Regions from separate parts of the Paenibacillus sp. FSL P2-0322 genome, predicted to be linked through region 1. Evidence: riboswitches for the same ligand, from Rfam matches in the RefSeq annotation. Region 1 holds a riboswitch; each other region holds the start of a gene.
What was found. A riboswitch is a leader RNA that binds a small molecule or an ion and turns the genes downstream of it on or off. The one in region 1 is predicted to bind cyclic di-AMP.

Region 1 (4,522 bases):
CCAGGTCCTCTTGCATATCACGAATGTATTGATCCGTCATTTTAATTGGATCTTCTGCCTTGTCAATAATGGCGTTAATGTTGGACATCGTAAGATCTCTTAATCGTTTGAAAATAGACATGTGAAGTTCCTCCTAGAGTTGAATGCTTAAATTTTAAGCTCTGTACACATGTTTACGCAAGCTTTGCAAAGAGGGTTTCAAAAATATCTAAAAGCCGCGCAAATAAGGCTCTGGGATGTCGGCCTGTACTTTTAGCTCCCGCGATGCATGCAACGCCCAATAGGGATCACGCAGCATGGCACGGCCTATTGCTACCAGATCAGCTTCTTTCTGCTGAACAACCCGACGGGCGTCCTCATAATCATCCAGTAAGCCAACAGCAATTACAGGTACATTCAGCTTTTCACGGATGGTATGAGCCAAATCCACCTGATAGCCGGCACGCGCAGACGGGCCTCCGCCAGAACCAATCGGACCCTCACCACCAGAAGAGATATGGAAAATGTCCACACCCGCATCACGATATCGTTCCCCTACGCCTGTTATGTATTCCACATTATATCCATCCTCGACGTATTCTTTGGCAGATATCCGCATAAGCACAGGCATATCAGCAGGAAGAACCTCTTTAACAGCATGTATGACCTCAACACCGAACAGTGACAAATCCTGCCCATATTCATCTTCTCTGGCATTTGTTAAAGGCGAATGAAATTGATGGATCAGATAGCCGTGAGCGCCATGTATCTCGACCGTGTCAAAACCTGCTTCCACCGCGCGGCGCGCGCCTTCTTTGTATGCCTGAACCAGTTCCCTGACTTCAGCTGTCTTTAAGGCGTGCGGCTCTTTAAAGCGTTCGCTAAAAGGAATCGAGGAAGGACCCACAGGTTGCTCAGCATCTTCAGCCTTGCGTCCAGCGTGGCCTAGTTGAATGCCAATTTTGGCACCATACTTGTGAACTTCCTCTACAATCTTACGATATGCAGGAATATGTTCGTCACTCCAAATACCCAAATCACGATCTGTAATACGTCCATCTGGATGGACCGCTGTCATTTCCACAATAATAAGTCCAGTGCCTCCTACTGCCCGGCTCACATAATGGACATGATGCCAATCCGTTGGATTTCCGTCCTTGGCCTCCACGCTGTATTGGCACATCGGGGGCATGACAATCCGATTTTTTAAAGAAAGCCCCTTTAATTGATAAGGAGTAAACAAGTCGGTCACTTTTATCCATCCTTCCTTCAATTCCATGTCTGTACAATTATGAATTGCATCCCCATTATACACCAGCTGTCACGGTATACCGAATTCGTTGTAAGGCTAAAACTTGCGAAAATGCTCCTGTTTTCGGTCATGTTTAAGAGAATATGTACGTTTAGCTCCATCATCTTCATTGATAATCGTTTCATCGTGGACTTCTTTCCAGTCGTTTATGAGCCGAACTTGGTAACCAGCATATTTTTAATAGGACAGGTACATAATAGTCGAGAGCACCACTAGGTATCACTGCACGGAAAGGGGGGATACATATGCCGTACAGGGGAGTGTTGCCAGGCTTGGCACTGTTACTAGCATTTTCAAGTTTACCCGTTCACGCGGATGCGCCTCCCAACATCGGAACGCCCCATCCCAAGGAAGCAACTGTTGCTTCTTCTGTACAACAGAGCATAGATCGAGCAACTCCTACATTAGCAATGCTGCGAAAAAAACATGCGGACATTTTTAAAATGTGCGGCCCACACACCCGCCAAATTGCCCTAACCTTTGATGATGTGCCCGATTCTAGGTATACGCCGCAGGTTTTGGACGTATTACACGCCAATGGCATCAAAGCTACATTTTTCATCGTCGGTCACCGTGCGGAAAAGCATCCGGGGATCATACGCCGTATTATCCGTGAAGGCCATGCTATAGGAAACCATTCCTATACTCATCCGGATTTTAGGAAGGCCACACCAGAACGCTTTCGCAACCAGATTACAAAAACAGAACGTATTTTACAAGCCAGCGCAGGTTTTCGCCCCAAGTTGATTCGTCCACCCTACGGTGAAATCACGGAGCCTCAAATCCAGTGGGCACGTCGTCATGGCTACATGATTGTCAATTGGAATGTAGACTCTCTCGACTGGAAGGGACTAAGTAAAACACAAATTCAGCGCAATGTGATCCCAGCTACTGGGCCTGGCTCTATTATTTTAATGCACGCAGGTGGAGGTCAAAGTTCCAACTTGCAAGGCACTGTCCAAGCTCTGCCGGGTCTAATTCACTCTCTAAAAGCTAAGGGCTACAAATTTGTGACAGTCCCCCGGCTACTCCACACATCGGAACAGAAATAACCATATGTTTATGATTGAGCTACAAGCTAAAGCAACGTAAAAAGGCTGTCTTACCAGCAGAAGTTTTCTGCTCGTCAAGACAGCCTTTTTTATGGATAGGACCTGATAAGAGTCTGACCTAGTTATATGCGGTAGGATACAGGCATTAAGTTTACATAATATATATTATGTTTAATTAAACCATATACACGTATAATGCTATTTATCAATAACGTACAGCTTCACATTTTGAAATCCAAAGTCGTTCACAAATGATTTGTTGCCAGGAATAAAGATATCAATCCGTTTTCCTGTAATGGCGCTGCCCTGATCACGAGCGACAGCTACAAAAGAATGATCCGGCAAACCTGGGTGGGAATAGCCTGTAACCAGCACTTTCGTGCCCATCGGAATGACGTTCGGGTCTACCGCAATTGTACCTAGTTTAAGCGGATTGCCGTAGTAGTCCACAGCTCCCCATTTACCATTCTCATCGGCTGCGGCAGAATACGCAGTAGCCTTAACGTCAACTATTTTGCTATAGTTAAATGTTTTGCCCCACGCTTCAATCGTTGGCCCCTCATTCGCTGGTGCTTTCTCCGTAAGAAGCTGAGGCTTCGAATCCGAAGCTGCATTCACACTTTTTTCACCAGGTACCTTAATTTGCAGACCTGCATATATATTGTTAGAGGCAATGTTTGGGTTCGCCTTCGTCAGCTCGTCCACTGATACTCCATAACGTTGAGCAAGCAAAAAGAAGGTATCGCCATCTTTGGCAGTATGAAGCGAAGCAGCATCCGCTACTCCAGCTGTCTGTGCCAGCCCTGCAATGGCTGCGGCAAGCACCGCAAATTTCATGGTTTTTCCAATATGTTTTAGATGTTTCAAAGATATGTACCTCCTCTGTTATGCCTGCGAAGTTAGCTGTCGGATTCGGACTCAGGAGAAGCCCTATGCTTGTGCAATTCACCCCTAGGCATATTCCATATCGTCTTATGACGTTTCGGAAAGACTGCCGTTGTTACGTCCCCCGCACTTCCCATAGTTTGGGCCCAGCATTCAGCGTTTGTCATAACCGCATGCTGTCCCGGTAAGTTTTGGCTTACTGCATAATATCACAATTTTGTAACCTTATCCGCATGAAAATGTTGGGAACCTTGAACATCATACTATACTCGTTACAATTTTGTCACCAAGAAATCGATATTTGTTACGAAAATATGGTGAAATGGTGACAAAAAAAGAAAAAGCCCTCCGTCAAACGGAGGGCTTTTTTATAGCTCATATCAGCACTTTCTTACAATACTTTGGCAAGAAAATCACGGGTGCGATCATGGCTTGGAGTACCAAATACCTGCTCTGGTGTACCTTGTTCCACAATTTGACCGTTATCCATAAAGATGATTCGATCGCCTACCTCGCGGGCAAAGCCCATTTCATGCGTCACGATTACCATGGTCATGCCGCCTTCGGCGAGCTTCTTCATTACATCCAGAACCTCTCCAACCATTTCAGGGTCCAATGCAGAAGTCGGCTCATCGAACAGCATTACGTGCGGCTGCATGGCCAAAGCACGCGCAATCGCAATACGTTGCTTCTGACCACCGGATAGCTGGTTCGGATAGGTATTCTTCTTATCCTCAAGCCCTACGGTACGCAGGAGTTCTAGCGCAATTTTTTCCGCTTCCTTCCCTGACTGTCTTCTAACCTGCGTTGGTGCTAGCGTCAGGTTCTGCAACACTGTTTTATGCGGGAACAGATTAAAATGCTGGAACACCATCCCCATCTTCTCCCGGGTTACATTAATATTATGACCACGAGCTGTAATCGGCTCGCCCTCAAACAAAATCTCCCCGTTCGTAGGCTGTTCTAGCAGATTCATGCAACGCAAAAACGTACTCTTCCCCGAACCGCTGGGACCGATGATGACGACGACTTCACCTTTGGCGATATCTATATCAATGCCTTTTAAAATCTCATTCTTGCCGAACGATTTACGCAGTTGTTTAACGGTGATCACTGGCTCTCAACTTCCTTTCCCATAAACCCAGCAGCTTAGACAAGCTGAATGTCATTACAAAATAAATAGCGGCTGCGATTACGAACGGACTTAACCCTTCGTAGGTAATGTTCTTAATGACCTGGGCCTGATACATAATATCCACCATCCCAATGGTCGAAATAATGGATGATTCTTTAA
Region 2 (4,522 bases), 1.7 Mb from region 1:
GTTCGACAAGCCGTTGTTTGATGGCCCACCCGAAGGAGGTGACAGGCATTTTGTTATTCAAGAGAAATCGCCCCTTACGGATTCTTGCGGAATAATTGGTGTGTTATAATAATCATCAGTAAACATGTTAGAATTAACCATCTAACACTATGATACACTTTTATACGTGTTTTTACAATCGTAAATGCGTCATTTTGTTGAATTAATTACTTAATTAAGTGCTAGGTGGTTCTGATAATCCGTCTAGAGTCTGCTAATGCTGTGAATTGCGATTATATGTGGATAAAAAACACTCTGCCACCTGAGGAAAGGGACAGAGTGTTTTTGGTGTTGTGACCACATTGGCGAAACGACGCATCAGGGGGATGCTGGAAGGCGTTTGAATAGACCTGAGGAGGAAAACAGTCTAGGTTCATCCAATTGGTTATTATGGCTCATATAAAGAGGTAGAGTGATGTAGGAGCTGGACCAATGTCTGTGAAGAAAGCGACGCTGAGATGCAGTTGGCTCAGGTTGGTTAAGCTTCTTCCAGGCAGAGAGGAGCTCGCTTGTCATACGCTCCATAAGAGGGTTCTTTTCCTCATAAGGAGGATTGAGTAGTTTGAAGGCATCTTCCACACAGAAGGACACCGCTGCGCTAAGATAGCCGTGAACGGTCTGTTCTACATCGTTTCCGAGGAGGAAGTTAATCCAGGTGTGAACGGTAGCGAGTGTGCCAATCGCATTGTATTGAATGAGTATGGATTCCAACTGGTCAAATTCAAGCCAAGGATAAAGAGCCTTAGCGAGCTTGAGTAGACGCTGACCGGATAGACGAAACTCCTTCACATGCTGCCAGGAGGGACGTTGGGTATGCAGCATCTTATCAATGAGGGCGATCCGCCAACTGTCATTCTGCTGGATGGCGACATACAGACTTTTGATAGCCATGCCGTCAACGGTTGTAAATTGAGGATACAAATCATCCAGCATGTAATGTTCCAGGTCTTGTAGACTGTTCAAATGTCCGTTACGGGATAGTTTCTCCAGTCCGTTGAAACGGGTGAAGCCACCAACAGGTAGGGAAGGGTCCAACAATAATGCATAGTTCAGCAAGCGGTTGCCTTTATGCAGGGTGGTTCGCCTCCTCGAAGTGAATCCTTATGTTACGTTATTTCACTCTTTACTTGGGGGGACGAAAGATATTCGAAATATATGTAATATATATTTACATTTAAGTAGCTTTTGTGTCAAATTAAATATTCTTATCGCTCATATATGTTAGTTAAAATAACATATAAAATAATTATTATATTTTTGTTTACAAATAGTTGATGAGAGAGTATAATAAATCTGTTGCCTCATTACATTATGATTTGCGGTCGTGGTGGAATGGCAGACACGCTATCTTGAGGGGGTAGTGGGCGTACGCCCGTGGAGGTTCGAGTCCTCTCGACCGCATTATATGCAAGACTCAGTTAAAAAAGCATCCTGACACGGTTTACGTGAAGGGATGCTTTTTTGTTAAGCATTTTTCGTTATATCCTTTTGCCACAGAACAACGGTAGACAACCGGTCGTTTATTAACTGTGATAAAGAAGGATGTCAGTTTTGCTGCAAAAGCTTCTCTATATCTCCCGCCAGCTTATCTGGAGTGGTTTGCGGTGCATAGCGCTTAAATACGTTACCTTCTCGTGTAATTAAGAATTTAGTAAAATTCCATTTGATCGCTTTGGACCCTAATACCCCCGGAGCAGTTTGGGTCAGGTAACGAAATAAGGGGTGCGCTTGATCGCCATTGACATCTGTCTTGGCGAACATCGGAAAGGTAACACCATAATTGATCTGGCAAAACTCGGAAATCTCCTCGCTGGAACCTGGCTCTTGTTTGGCAAATTGGTTGCTGGGAAATCCCAAAATTTCGAGCCCCTGTTCATGGTACTGGTCATATAGCTCTTGTAGCGCTTTGTATTGGGGGGTTAACCCACATTTGCTGGCAGTGTTCACGATAAGCAGAACGTTCCCTTCATATGTGGATAACGGAATTTGTTTCCCTTGCAGGGTGTGCGCATCATATTCATAAACGGTCATAGTATCTCTCCTTATTCAATATTCAGCAATTAAATTGTAAGCAATTAAAATCGAGGTTGCAAGTTTTGAAAAGCTGTATCAAGCCTTTAGCCGCTGTAAAATCGTATTTTGTTCAAAACAGTAAATCGCACCGCAAATGGAGCGAATTAAGGTGTTTCTTCTTATAAAAGCGGGTTCAATCGGTGTTTAGCTGGTACATATAGCGTATTTTCTTCTCTTTTTACAAAAAAAGGCCAAAAACGCCCTACCCTACGCCAATATTGACATGCTTGTCATTTTCGAAAAGGGATGAAAAACAGAGATTGAAGGAGCTGTGAGAAGCATAGTTGCATTGTAAGCGCTATTATTAATATCCTAGGCTCTAAAGGCCGATTTATAACCCCGCAGTTGAGCTTTACAGTCTTCCATGCGCGGGTGTATGATTCAAGACGTAATTTCAAATTAACTTGAATGAAGCAACAACGAAATGTCTATAGCGCTGAATTTTGCAGTTGCAAAAGCGGGGGAACCAATCGAGATTGTACGGCTTCGGAAGCCGTGTGTCTCATGGGGTGAATTTTCAGGTCAAGTGCCAGAAATAGGGCGACTCTCACGTCCGAATCCGACAGCTAACCTCGTAAGCGTACAGGGAGAGGCAACAAACCGCCGTGTGCAGCCATGGTTTATTTTATCATGGATATGTAAGAAGCCGGAGGAAAGCCTTTTTCCTTCGGCTTCTTTTTGTTGTCTTTTTATACCGGGAGAGGAGCTACTGATGGAAGGTCGGTTAATTATTGTCACTGCACCGAATGAAGCGGGCAGAAGTTTTGTGAAATTGCTTATTTTCAAAAAATTGGCGTTTGCAGTTCTCACGAATAGCGCCCAGGAGGAACGACAGCTCAAAAAAATGGGTGTGGAGCACATTGTCCGCATCAATACCATGCAAGCGGGAAAATGGAATTTTCCAAAAAAAGAAATTGGTAGTGTGTATTTGTTCGAGAACAGCTTGAATCTGACGTGCCGTTTCCTGCAAATATGTCGGCCGCTAACATCGGAATCGATCTATGTTATTACGCACGGCTGTAATCCACAAGGAATTTATCGGGGATTGGGAGCGGATCATGTGATCTACACATTGAACGGAGAGGTGGGTTTTCTGCTGAACGGATAAGCACTTATAACATAGTTGTTTTATGATTTTATGATCAAATAAGAATGGCGATCTGAGGACCGATACGGAGGGTATAAACATGATGGATATATACATGCTGCTCGTCATGGCTGTGAGTTATGGAGTGATACTGCTGTTTGTACGCTGGTGTGATGCGCAGACCTCTAAAGGAGGACGAAGAGGATGATCGTTATACTTGGGCTTACGGCTATTGTGTTTATGTATTTAATCTACGCACTCCTGAACCCTGAAAAGTTCTAGTCAGCTATAGGGGATAGAGCGGGCGGGAACAACAGATCTGAATATTAAGCATCATAGGTAGCGGGTTTTCGCAAACGTGTGCACACAATTGGTGCTCTGGAAGCAGGTCTGTTGTTCCAAACGCAGGAGCATTTTGAAGGAGGAATAAAGGATGGAGCTGCTTCAAATTGGAATTGTGATCGTCATATTGCTGCTCTTGGTAAAGCCAGTGGGCACCTATATGTATCATGTATTCTCGAATGAACCCAATCGGACGGATCGGATTTTTGGCGGAACAGAAAAGCTGATTTATAAGATAGTAGGATTGAAGAAGCTGGAGAGCATGCGTTGGACTACGTATGTTATGAGTTTCATTGCAACGAATGTCGTGCTTGTGGCGATCAGCTACTTGCTGTTGCGTTTACAGGGAATGCTTCCTGGTAATCCGGCTGGAAACAGTAATATGGAAGCATCACTAGCTTTTAATACGGTAATCAGCTTTATGACGAATACGAATCTCCAACATTATAGCGGAGAAAGCGGGCTTACGTATCTGACACAGATGGCGTTCGTCACGATGATGATGTTCACTTCGGCTGCTTCCGGTTTTGCGGTTGCTGCGGCTTTTATGAGAGGATTGACGCGGCGCGGTGAAGGGATGGGCAATTTCTTTCAAGATTTTATTAAAGCCATTATAAGGATTTTCCTGCCGCTGGCCTTTGTGCTTACGCTGGTGCTGGTTGGATTGAAGGTACCACAGACGCTACAGCCTACGGCGGATCTTACGACGCTGAGCGGAACACAGCAGCAGATTTCTATGGGGCCCATTGCTTCTCTGGAGTCCATCAAGCATTTGGGGACGAATGGAGGCGGTTATGCGGGAGCTAACTCTGCGCATCCTTTTGAAAATCCAAGTCCTTGGACGAACGTGTTGGAAATTTTGGCAATGTGGGTAATGCCGGCTTCGTTGCCGTATACCTTTGGATTGTTTGCCCGTAATCGTAAGCAGGGCTGGATTATTTTTAGCTCCATGATGGTATTGTTTCTTATTTTTCTATCTAT
Region 3 (4,522 bases), 2.8 Mb from region 1:
TCAGTGAAGAAAAAGTTTTTAAAGACCCGGTACATAATTACATCCATGTTCAGGATACTGTGATATGGCGGTTGATCAACACGCCAGAGTTCCAACGTTTACGGCGCATACGGCAGTTAGGCACATCGTATCTTACGTTTCATGGAGCGGAGCATAGCCGTTTTTCACATTCATTGGGCGTATATGAGATTACGAGACGTATTATTTCTCAATTTGAACGTGGAGATTTCCCAGATTGGCCGAAGGAGGAAAGGCTGGTTGCTCTGTGTGCAGCCCTATTGCATGATGTGGGGCATGGCCCATTTTCTCATTCAATTGAGGAAGCCTTTCATATGAACCATGAGGATTGGACATGCCGCATTGTACTGGGAGACACGAAGATCAACGCCGTGCTACGGCAAGTCGACGACAAGCTTCCACAAAAGGTGGCTGCGGTTATAGCCAAAACGTATGATAAGCCAATCGTTGTCAACTTGGTAACCAGTCCGCTAGATGCTGACCGTATGGATTATTTGTTGCGGGATGCTCATTCGACAGGTGTCAACTACGGCACAATTGATTTGGATCGTATTTTACGACTGCTACGTCCTCATAATGGGAGAATTGTTGTGAAGGAATCAGGCATGCATGCAGTAGAAGATTATTTAATGTCACGCTACCAGATGTATTGGCAAATTTATTTTCATCCTGTAACACGCAGCTCGGAAATCCTTTTACGTAAAATTTTCAAGCGAGCAAAGGAATTGTTTAAAAACGGATATGAGTTTGGTTTTCTGCTGGACCCGCTGCCGGATCTGTTGAAAGGAGAGCTTACAGTAGAGCAATATCTGATGCTCGACGAGTCATTAATCCAGACCGTATTTAGCCAGTGGAAACGAGAAAAGGACGAGATTTTAAGTGATTTGAGCAGCCGTTTTATGGACCGTAGATTGTATAAATATGTAGAGATTGAAAATATGGATACAGATACCATTGACAGTATTAGAGAAGCTTTGAAAGAGGCTGGTTTGCACCCTGAATATGATTTTGAAATTGATTTTCCGACAGATCTTCCTTATGATGTGTTTCGGCAGGGTGGCTCGACGGACAACCAGATTTTACTGCTTGGACGTCAGGGCGAGGTGAGTGAAATATCCGAAGTTTCGGAAATTGTGCGCTCAATAAGTGGTATTCACCGAGGAAAATATCATATGTATTTTCCCCAGAATAAATTGAACGCGGTAAAAGACAGGCTTCCTGCCGAAATAAGGAATTATTTTGTCAAAGAATAGACAACTATATAGAAATGTAAGTAAAAAAAGGAGATGTAAACCTTGGATTTATTCGACACTCATACTCACTTGGATGCGCCACAATTTGACGAAGATCGTGAAGAAGTTATAGCACGTGCTGTCGAATCAGGAGTAACACGGATGATCAATATCGGATTTAATCGTGAGACCATTCCATCCACTATGAAATTGGCCGAGACGTATGATTTTATTTATGCGGCAGTTGGATGGCATCCGCAGGATGCTATTACAATGCAGGAGGGCGATCTAGAATGGATTGCATCGTTATGCAGTCATAAAAAGGTTGTAGCCATCGGAGAGATCGGTCTGGATTATTATTGGGATACATCACCGAAGGATGTGCAGCATCGGGTGTTTCGAAATCAAATTGGTCTGGCTCGTGAGCTCAAAATGCCCATTGTTATCCATAACCGGGATGCACATGAAGATATTGTTAAGATTTTGCGCGAGGAAAAAGCGAGTGAGATTGGCGGAGTCATGCACTCCTTTTCGGGTAGCTGGGAAACTGCCAAAATGGTGCTGGATATGGGATTTCACCTTTCCTTCGGTGGTCCAATAACGTTCAAAAATGCCAAGCAGCCAAAAGAGGTGCTCGCACAGGTGCCGCTGGACCGTCTGCTCATTGAAACTGATGCTCCCTATCTGACGCCTCATCCGTTTCGTGGGAAGCGAAATGAGTCTGCACATGTGAGACTGGTAGCAGAGGCTGCAGCCCAAATCAAAGGGATTACAGTGGAGGAATTAGTGTCAATAACGACCCAAAATGCCCTGGAACGATTTGACATTCAATGAAAAAGTGAAGAAATCGATCAAAATAAAGAGATAGACGAAGCTAATCATGAATTTGTTGCAGGAAACTCGAGAATATTACAATATTTTAACCGAATATTTTAAAAAATGTACTTGAAACCTGCTTTACAACATGCATAGAAACAGGATATCATCTTTTCAGTGAATTGTTGTTTGAATGTAAACATCAACAAGTCATTTCATGAACCAGTCTCGCTGAGTCCCTTTTACAGGGAACGGGGGAACCGATATGGCTTACAGTACGTCCGGCATATGTGCAAGAAGGGAACGTCTCTTCCGCCAGCCGGCTCGACCGAAATTCTTTCCCCGGATGGGATTGAATAGGTGGAGGAGCCGTATTTCGATTTCTTTCTGGGTCTTCGGGGTGAATGTGAAGGCGACCGCCATGAGCGGTTGACCCAAGCTAGGGCGACTCTCTACGTCCGAACCCGACAGCTAACCCCGTAAGCGTAACAAGAGAGAAGCCATCTCGTGCATGAGTTTTCCCGCATATTCACACATGCCGGAAGCCACGAAAGAGCTCTCTAGTCTCTTTCTCTGGCTTTTTTTGTTGTGAATAAAAGAAAATCTGTCATCATACTGTGGTTAAACAGGGGAGGACAGCATGCCGCGAAGACGGGTACATGGTGCAGGACAGTCGCAGTTTGGGCTTGTCTTGTAGAAAATCTGTTATAGTCACGTCAAATCTCAACTATGTCTTACTCCAGACGGCGGGCTATGTAAGGAGGACGGAGGAAATGGGCATTTTCCAAAAAAAGGATACCCATGAGTCACGCTCATCCAGCATGTCTTACGTATTGCGTTGGAAGCAAGAGAATGTGCGCCAGGCTGCTTTGGTTGCTATTTTTCTAATCGCGCTAACGATTATGATTTCAATTCTGATGTACACGCAATCTAAAAAACAAGTCTTTTTTGTCATCGATGGCAAGGCGTCTGCGGTAGAAACCCGGGAATCCAAGCTTCAAGATTTGCTGAGCGAGCATTCCATTTCACTTCAGCCGCATGATACAGTTTCCATGCCGCTAAATGGAGCAATACAGGATGGCGATCGCGTAGTCATTAAACGTGCCAATCAAGTCAAAGTATCTTCAGGCAATGAGACGAAAAAGCTGTACACAACAGAAAATACAGTAGAAGGTGCCATTCGTACCTCGGGCTATAAATTATCATCAACGGATAAAGTTTATCCTGCGTTGGATGCCTCTGTTTCGTCTAACATGGACATAAAAATCGTCCGTGTGAAGAAACAGCAGGTCGAACAGAAAAAACAGGTGCCTTATCAGGTCATCAAAACGGCCGATCCGAGTCTTTATAAAGGCGATAATCGGGTCATTCAAAGCGGCAAATCGGGTGTGGTCGTCCAGCACGTTCAAAAGGTATATCATGATGGAAAGTTGGTATCCAAACAGCTGGTTAACAAGGAAGTTGCACAGAACCGTGTGGATAAAGTCATTGCGGTAGGAACGAAGAAAAAACCGGTCGTTCTGGCTGCTTCCGTCGGTCCCAATGATGCGGTTAAGGCAACAACGGTTAGTTCGGGCAGTGCTGTCCGTAAAGCAGGCGTCAATTTTAAATATAGCAAAGTTTTACAAAATGTCTCCATGACGGCGTATTCCTCACAGGAGCCAGGTATCGGTACACGTACTGCATCCGGCGCACGTGTCACGGAAGGACGCACCATCGCGGTCGATCCGAGTGTAATTCCAATCGGCTGGTGGGTGTATATCGAAGGGGTGGGCTTCCGCCGTGCGGAGGATACCGGTGGCGCGATTAAAGGCCACAAAATCGATGTGTATTATGAGAGTTTGAGCCGAGCCAACCAATTTGGTCGTAAGCACGGTAAAACCGTTTATGTTATCGGACCGATAAAGCCTGAAATCAACTAAAACAGGTTGTGTATGTTGAGGGCAATGCGATAGTATTAATAACATAGTTATGCCATGCTAAGAAGAGGATATCCTCTTCTTATTTTGTTTTCAAAAGCAGGGAAAGATAAATATAGCTTGCTGTGTAGCAGTGGAGGGAAACGCAAATGATCAAGGAAGTGATCGTGGTAGAGGGCCGGGATGATACGGTGGCCATCCGCCGCGCTGTTGAAGCGGATACGATAGAAACTGGCGGCTCAGCCATTAATAAAATGACGCTGCGTAAAATTGCATTGGCGCAGGAGCGGCGGGGGGTCATCATTTTAACCGATCCCGATCATGCAGGGGAGCGCATCCGTAAGATTATCGCTTCCAAGGTACCCGGCTGCAAGCAGGCCTTTATACCCGAGGCAGAAGCGACGCGCAAAGGAGATATTGGCGTGGAGAATGCCTCACCGGAAGCGATCAGACACGCTCTTGCACGGGTCCATACGACAGTGGAAGGCGCCGACCCGCTGATTGAGTGGGCGGACCTGATTGATGCTGGACTCATCA
Region 4 (4,522 bases), 3.0 Mb from region 1:
TCCTTCTGGGTCAACGTAGCCCGTTCGGTCGGAGTCAGGAAGATCGTCAGTTTCTGACTGATGGCAATCGTCGATATCCCCGATTGAATGGAAAGCAGACCTTCGACCATCATTAATTTAAGCTCCACTTCTTTTTTGGATAACCGTTTGAGCTTGTTGGACATCGGATGCCACAGGACATAACCTGTAAAAATACCGAGCAACGTCGCAATGAAGGCTGCTGCAATGGCATGAGAGAGCTTTTCCATGTCACTAAGGTCGGCCAGAGCGGCGATCAGACCTACAACCGCACCGAGTACCCCGAGCGTTGGAGCGTACATACCAGCTTGAGAGAAGATCAGCGCGCCAGAGCGATGTCGGTCCTCGGTAGCATTGATATCCTCCATCAGAACGTCCCGTACGAATTCCTGATCATTTCCGTCAATAATCATTCGCATGCCGCCACGCATAAAGGGATCGTCGATTTCCTCTACCTTAGATTCCAAGGCAAGCAGACCTTCACGACGGGTAATGGATGCCCACTCGGTAAACGTACCGATGAGCTCTTTGCGGTCTAACAGTTTTTGTTCGGTGAAAATAACCTTGAACAGCTTCGGAATCCGTTTGATTTCTGCCATCGGGAAGGCCATAAATATACTCGCTGCCGTTCCGACGAAAATAATCATGTAAGCAGCGGGATTATTGACCAGATTGACGACCGGAGCGCCTTTTAAGATCATCCCGACGACCAGTGACATAATCCCGAGCACAAGTCCGATAATGGTTGAAATTTGCATGATACACCTCATCCATGAGAATAGATTTTGAATCCTTTCATGCCGCCGGGGTCGTCCTTGCCCCAAGCGCGTCATTACAAGACGGATTATAGTATTTATCGACAAAACTCTCTTTTTTGTTAAGTGCGAATTTCCGGTATAATAAGGTGATTATGTATTGAATGGCGGAACCATTGGAGGAAATGGCATGGGAGTAAAGCATGGGCGTGAGTATGAACAAATTTTGAACGATTTGACAGAGGCTGTGGGACGCATCCCAGACAGCTATGAATTTTTTGAGATGGAAGCAGAAGATTGGGACAGGCTGGACCCGGCGGGACGCCAGGAAGTCAATGAAGCTTTGGCAGAAGACTTATTTTATGCACTGGGTACAGAGCCCATAATCACTGTAGGCAGTGGCGTTGTGATCTATGAGCCGGAGCAGCATCGTATCTATGTACTCATTGGAGACGAGGAGCTGACGTCAGTCCCTTTGATTTGAGGTCCGTCTTATGGATTTATCAACGGGGCCGTGGTAATATGTACACCAATATATCGTAGTTTTGGCCGTATTTAAGCGGTCGAAAGGCTTCCGTATAAACGGGGAGGAGTTCGTAACATGCCTTTTACACAAGAAGAGATTGAAGCACATCTGGAGAAACTGGAGGGCTGGGAACTGGAGGAAGGACGTTGGATCGTTCGGAAATATAATTTTTCCAGTTTTATGAAAGGGATTGCATTCGTGGATGAAGTTGCCGCTATATCTGAAGCATTCAATCATCATCCATTTATTACGATTGATTACAAGACCGTGACTCTGCGTTTGACCTCTTGGGACGACGGCGGTATTATGGCCGTGGATATTAAGGAAGCCCAACAATATAATGAAGCTTTTGAAAAAATGCGCAGCAGTCATTGAGCTTGTAATGATCTGTCGTATGATGATAAAAGCGCCTTCGCTATACAACATCGCGGTTGTATGCCGAAGGCGCTTTTATCATAGAACCTGGGTTTGGTGCTCGGGACGATATACCATACAAAAAAACGGTTTTTTGCCATCGGGAGTCTGGCGTTCATAGGTATCTGTAAGCTCAAATCCAGCCGCCTTGTAAGCCCGGATAGCGCGCCCATTCCAAGTGAGTACCTCTAGATCAATTTCATTCTTCGGGTTGCGTCGTTGGGCTTCCTCTGCAATGGCACGGACAAAATCAGCGCCTTTGCCATGTCCGCATCTTTCAGGATGCATTCCAAGACCTAGCCGGGTCACACCGATCATAGGAAAATATTGAGCAAATCCCGTCAGCTTATTCTCTTCATCCAGTACGGCAACATATTGCTCTTGACGAAGCGTGGGACTTCCAAATTCGACTTCAAGCGCCTTCATTTGTTCCCAGGGGAGCCAACCGTATATATTATAAGGTGGGTCATAGCGCCACTCACAGATTGCAGCCGCTTGATGCTCGTCCATCGGTACGATCTGATAGTTGGATATTGAGGCCGGCATGTGTTCCATCCTCCTTTTACAGGTACTTCAATCATTAACAACAGATTGTAGACAAGTTGCAGGGGAATGGCAAGCGTGTTTATTTCATACTCAAGTCGGGTATACATTCAATAAGAAGGAATTACTGCTCATATGCTCCCCCAGCGCTGACGGTAAAACCGACGATGTTCGCTAAAATTGAAACCTTTTGAGGCTTCAGTTCGTCAGTAATGATAATAATTGCTGATGTTGTGGACATAAAAAACCGCAATTCGATTCCGGCCAGAATCAAATTGCGGCTAGGGTTAGCTTGCTGTGCGTTAGTTATTCTACGTTGTCGTCATCAGGAATTTCTGAAGCTACAGAATGGTAAGCGTCTGTGCTCATAATTCTTTTTGCACCGACATAGCGGTTAGCGTAATAATTTTCGTTCAGTGAGCTAACTACTACACCACGTGAAGTCGAGGAGTGGGCAAATTTCCCTTCACCTACGAAGATACCTACATGGGAAATGCCTCTTCCTGTGGTGTTGAAGAACACCAGGTCTCCAGGTCTCATTTCATCGCGGGATACAGAAGATCCCATTTTGAATTGTGATCCGGATTGATGCGGAAGTTTAATTCCCAGTTTGTTGAATACATACATTGTGAAGCCGGAGCAATCGAATCCCTCGAGTGTAGTGCCTCCGCTTCTGTAGCTCGTTCCTTTGGCATCTTGAATGACCTGGTCCATCTTAGAGTCTGCATATGCACTGCCGCCACCGAATGTAAAAGATGTAAAGGCAATGGCAAGACCCATAGCTGCGATCGTTAGCTTCTTCTTCAAAAAAAATATACCCCTTCCAATGCCTGCGAGGTTAGCTTAAGGATTCGGTAGAAGGTTCCCCTATGACCACTCTGTTGCGAGATCAATTCACCCAAACTGGTTCCCCCGCTTCCTAGGTGCCAGGAATTAGGCTTAACTTAAGATGTGCACCTTGGAGAGCAGTATTCACAATAACGTTATTTTTGAGATAAAGGTTACAATAAAGATTACAAAGTTGTTACTATCAGTTCACTGCGATTATTGTAACAAAGACGGCTGGCTTTGGCAAATGTTTCATTGCAAAAAGTTACAAAAAAAATCTGCTCCTAATGTCCAAGGAACAGATGTTGTTAACAGTATTCAGTTATGTGTCGTTTGCGCGGATATGAATCAAGATTTTTCGACAGACGGAAATGAAGTAAAAAACATAAAGGCAGGGCTTAACTTCTACTGGAGATATCGGTATGCCATAGTCTGTACTGCGAACTGATATGCCACAGCCTGACCAGACTAGTAACAAAATGATACGATTGCTGGAGAATGAGCGCCAGCATGCCAGTCCAAATCATCGCCACGGTGCCAAATAGACCGAAGACCAGCAGCACACAAGCACCAAGCAAAAGAGATATACCGACAGCTGGAAGGAGCTGGCGAAAGAAGGCGAGCAGGGACGATAGTATGGCGTGACCACCGACAGTCCCCAGTTGCATATACAGGATGCACTGCCGAATGAACCATCCGTATGCCATCCATCCCATGACATAGGGCAACAAATGCAGCAGATAAGAGGAAGATTGAAGTGCTCCTGCTACAATAGGGTAGAGTCTCGGTACTACCCAAATGGCGGGAAGCAGCAGCAGTCCCAACTCGATGATGTAATACAACAGCGACGACATGCCATGGCGTTTCATACCCTTGAAAAAGGACAGGCTTTGCGGTTCAGTCGCATCGGTATGCAGGCTTTGATATATTCCGGCTCTAATGAAGGGAGTGATCAGTATGCGTAGTACAGTCGCCCCTAGTAGTATCCACAAATACACATGTACTTCCCGGCTGTCCATCAGAGCAATCTGGCTCTCCATCCAAAACAAGGTCTGTCCCAGCTCGTTTTGACCCTGATCAGGATAACGGAGCAGTAGCGGGATAACGGCAGACTGCACCAGCCGATAGAGAAACACCCCCCACAGTAGTCGATACAGAAATAAAATGATAACGATATAGAATCGTATGCGCACCAGCGCCCAGCCCTCTTTTATAACAGTCCGCATCTATAGACACCTCACCATGACAGACTTCCAAGCAGTGTTTCTAACAGCTTGGTTACACTTACATTCCAACGGGTTTGTTGCTTTTCGTCCAATTCGGCTTTTAGGCTATTGTTAATGTGCTTGTTCTCCAGTGCAATGGTATATAGAGGATCAAGGGTTACATAGGAAACGGGAGAAGTACTTTTGATCCGAAAAGTTGTGCTTTTGCCCGC

Region 2: another riboswitch for cyclic di-AMP. It lies ahead of MKY24_RS06835 (hypothetical protein); the one in region 1 lies ahead of MKY24_RS14180 (3D domain-containing protein).
Region 3: another riboswitch for cyclic di-AMP. It lies ahead of MKY24_RS00140 (3D domain-containing protein); the one in region 1 lies ahead of MKY24_RS14180 (3D domain-containing protein).
Region 4: another riboswitch for cyclic di-AMP. It lies ahead of MKY24_RS00540 (C40 family peptidase); the one in region 1 lies ahead of MKY24_RS14180 (3D domain-containing protein).

Annotation. Positions count from the first base shown of each region.
Region 1 is NZ_CP150243.1:3,270,921-3,275,442, forward strand. Features, by position in the region: gene MKY24_RS14165 (PspA/IM30 family protein) at 1-121, opposite strand, end outside; gene MKY24_RS14170 (NADH:flavin oxidoreductase/NADH oxidase) at 209-1,231, opposite strand; gene MKY24_RS14175 (polysaccharide deacetylase family protein) at 1,537-2,343, shown strand; gene MKY24_RS14180 (3D domain-containing protein) at 2,542-3,210, opposite strand; cyclic di-AMP (ydaO/yuaA leader) riboswitch at 3,217-3,385, opposite strand; gene MKY24_RS14185 (amino acid ABC transporter ATP-binding protein) at 3,620-4,342, opposite strand; gene MKY24_RS14190 (ABC transporter substrate-binding protein/permease) at 4,329-4,522, opposite strand, start outside.
Region 2 is NZ_CP150243.1:1,542,890-1,547,411, forward strand. Features, by position in the region: gene MKY24_RS06815 (hypothetical protein) at 1-61, opposite strand, end outside; gene MKY24_RS06820 (urease accessory UreF family protein) at 358-1,095, opposite strand; tRNA gene MKY24_RS06825 (tRNA-Leu) at 1,358-1,440, shown strand; gene MKY24_RS06830 (glutathione peroxidase) at 1,585-2,070, opposite strand; cyclic di-AMP (ydaO/yuaA leader) riboswitch at 2,537-2,709, shown strand; gene MKY24_RS06835 (hypothetical protein) at 2,825-3,220, shown strand; gene kdpA (potassium-transporting ATPase subunit KdpA) at 3,633-4,522, shown strand, end outside.
Region 3 is NZ_CP150243.1:27,752-32,273, forward strand. Features, by position in the region: gene MKY24_RS00130 (HD domain-containing protein) at 1-1,271, shown strand, start outside; gene MKY24_RS00135 (TatD family hydrolase) at 1,314-2,084, shown strand; cyclic di-AMP (ydaO/yuaA leader) riboswitch at 2,286-2,568, shown strand; gene MKY24_RS00140 (3D domain-containing protein) at 2,840-3,988, shown strand; gene rnmV (ribonuclease M5) at 4,135-4,522, shown strand, end outside.
Region 4 is NZ_CP150243.1:132,914-137,435, forward strand. Features, by position in the region: gene motA (flagellar motor stator protein MotA) at 1-776, opposite strand, end outside; gene MKY24_RS00525 (hypothetical protein) at 964-1,257, shown strand; gene MKY24_RS00530 (4a-hydroxytetrahydrobiopterin dehydratase) at 1,375-1,674, shown strand; gene MKY24_RS00535 (GNAT family protein) at 1,753-2,259, opposite strand; gene MKY24_RS00540 (C40 family peptidase) at 2,563-3,063, opposite strand; cyclic di-AMP (ydaO/yuaA leader) riboswitch at 3,069-3,206, opposite strand; gene MKY24_RS00545 (hypothetical protein) at 3,483-4,310, opposite strand; gene MKY24_RS00550 (M1 family metallopeptidase) at 4,322-4,522, opposite strand, start outside.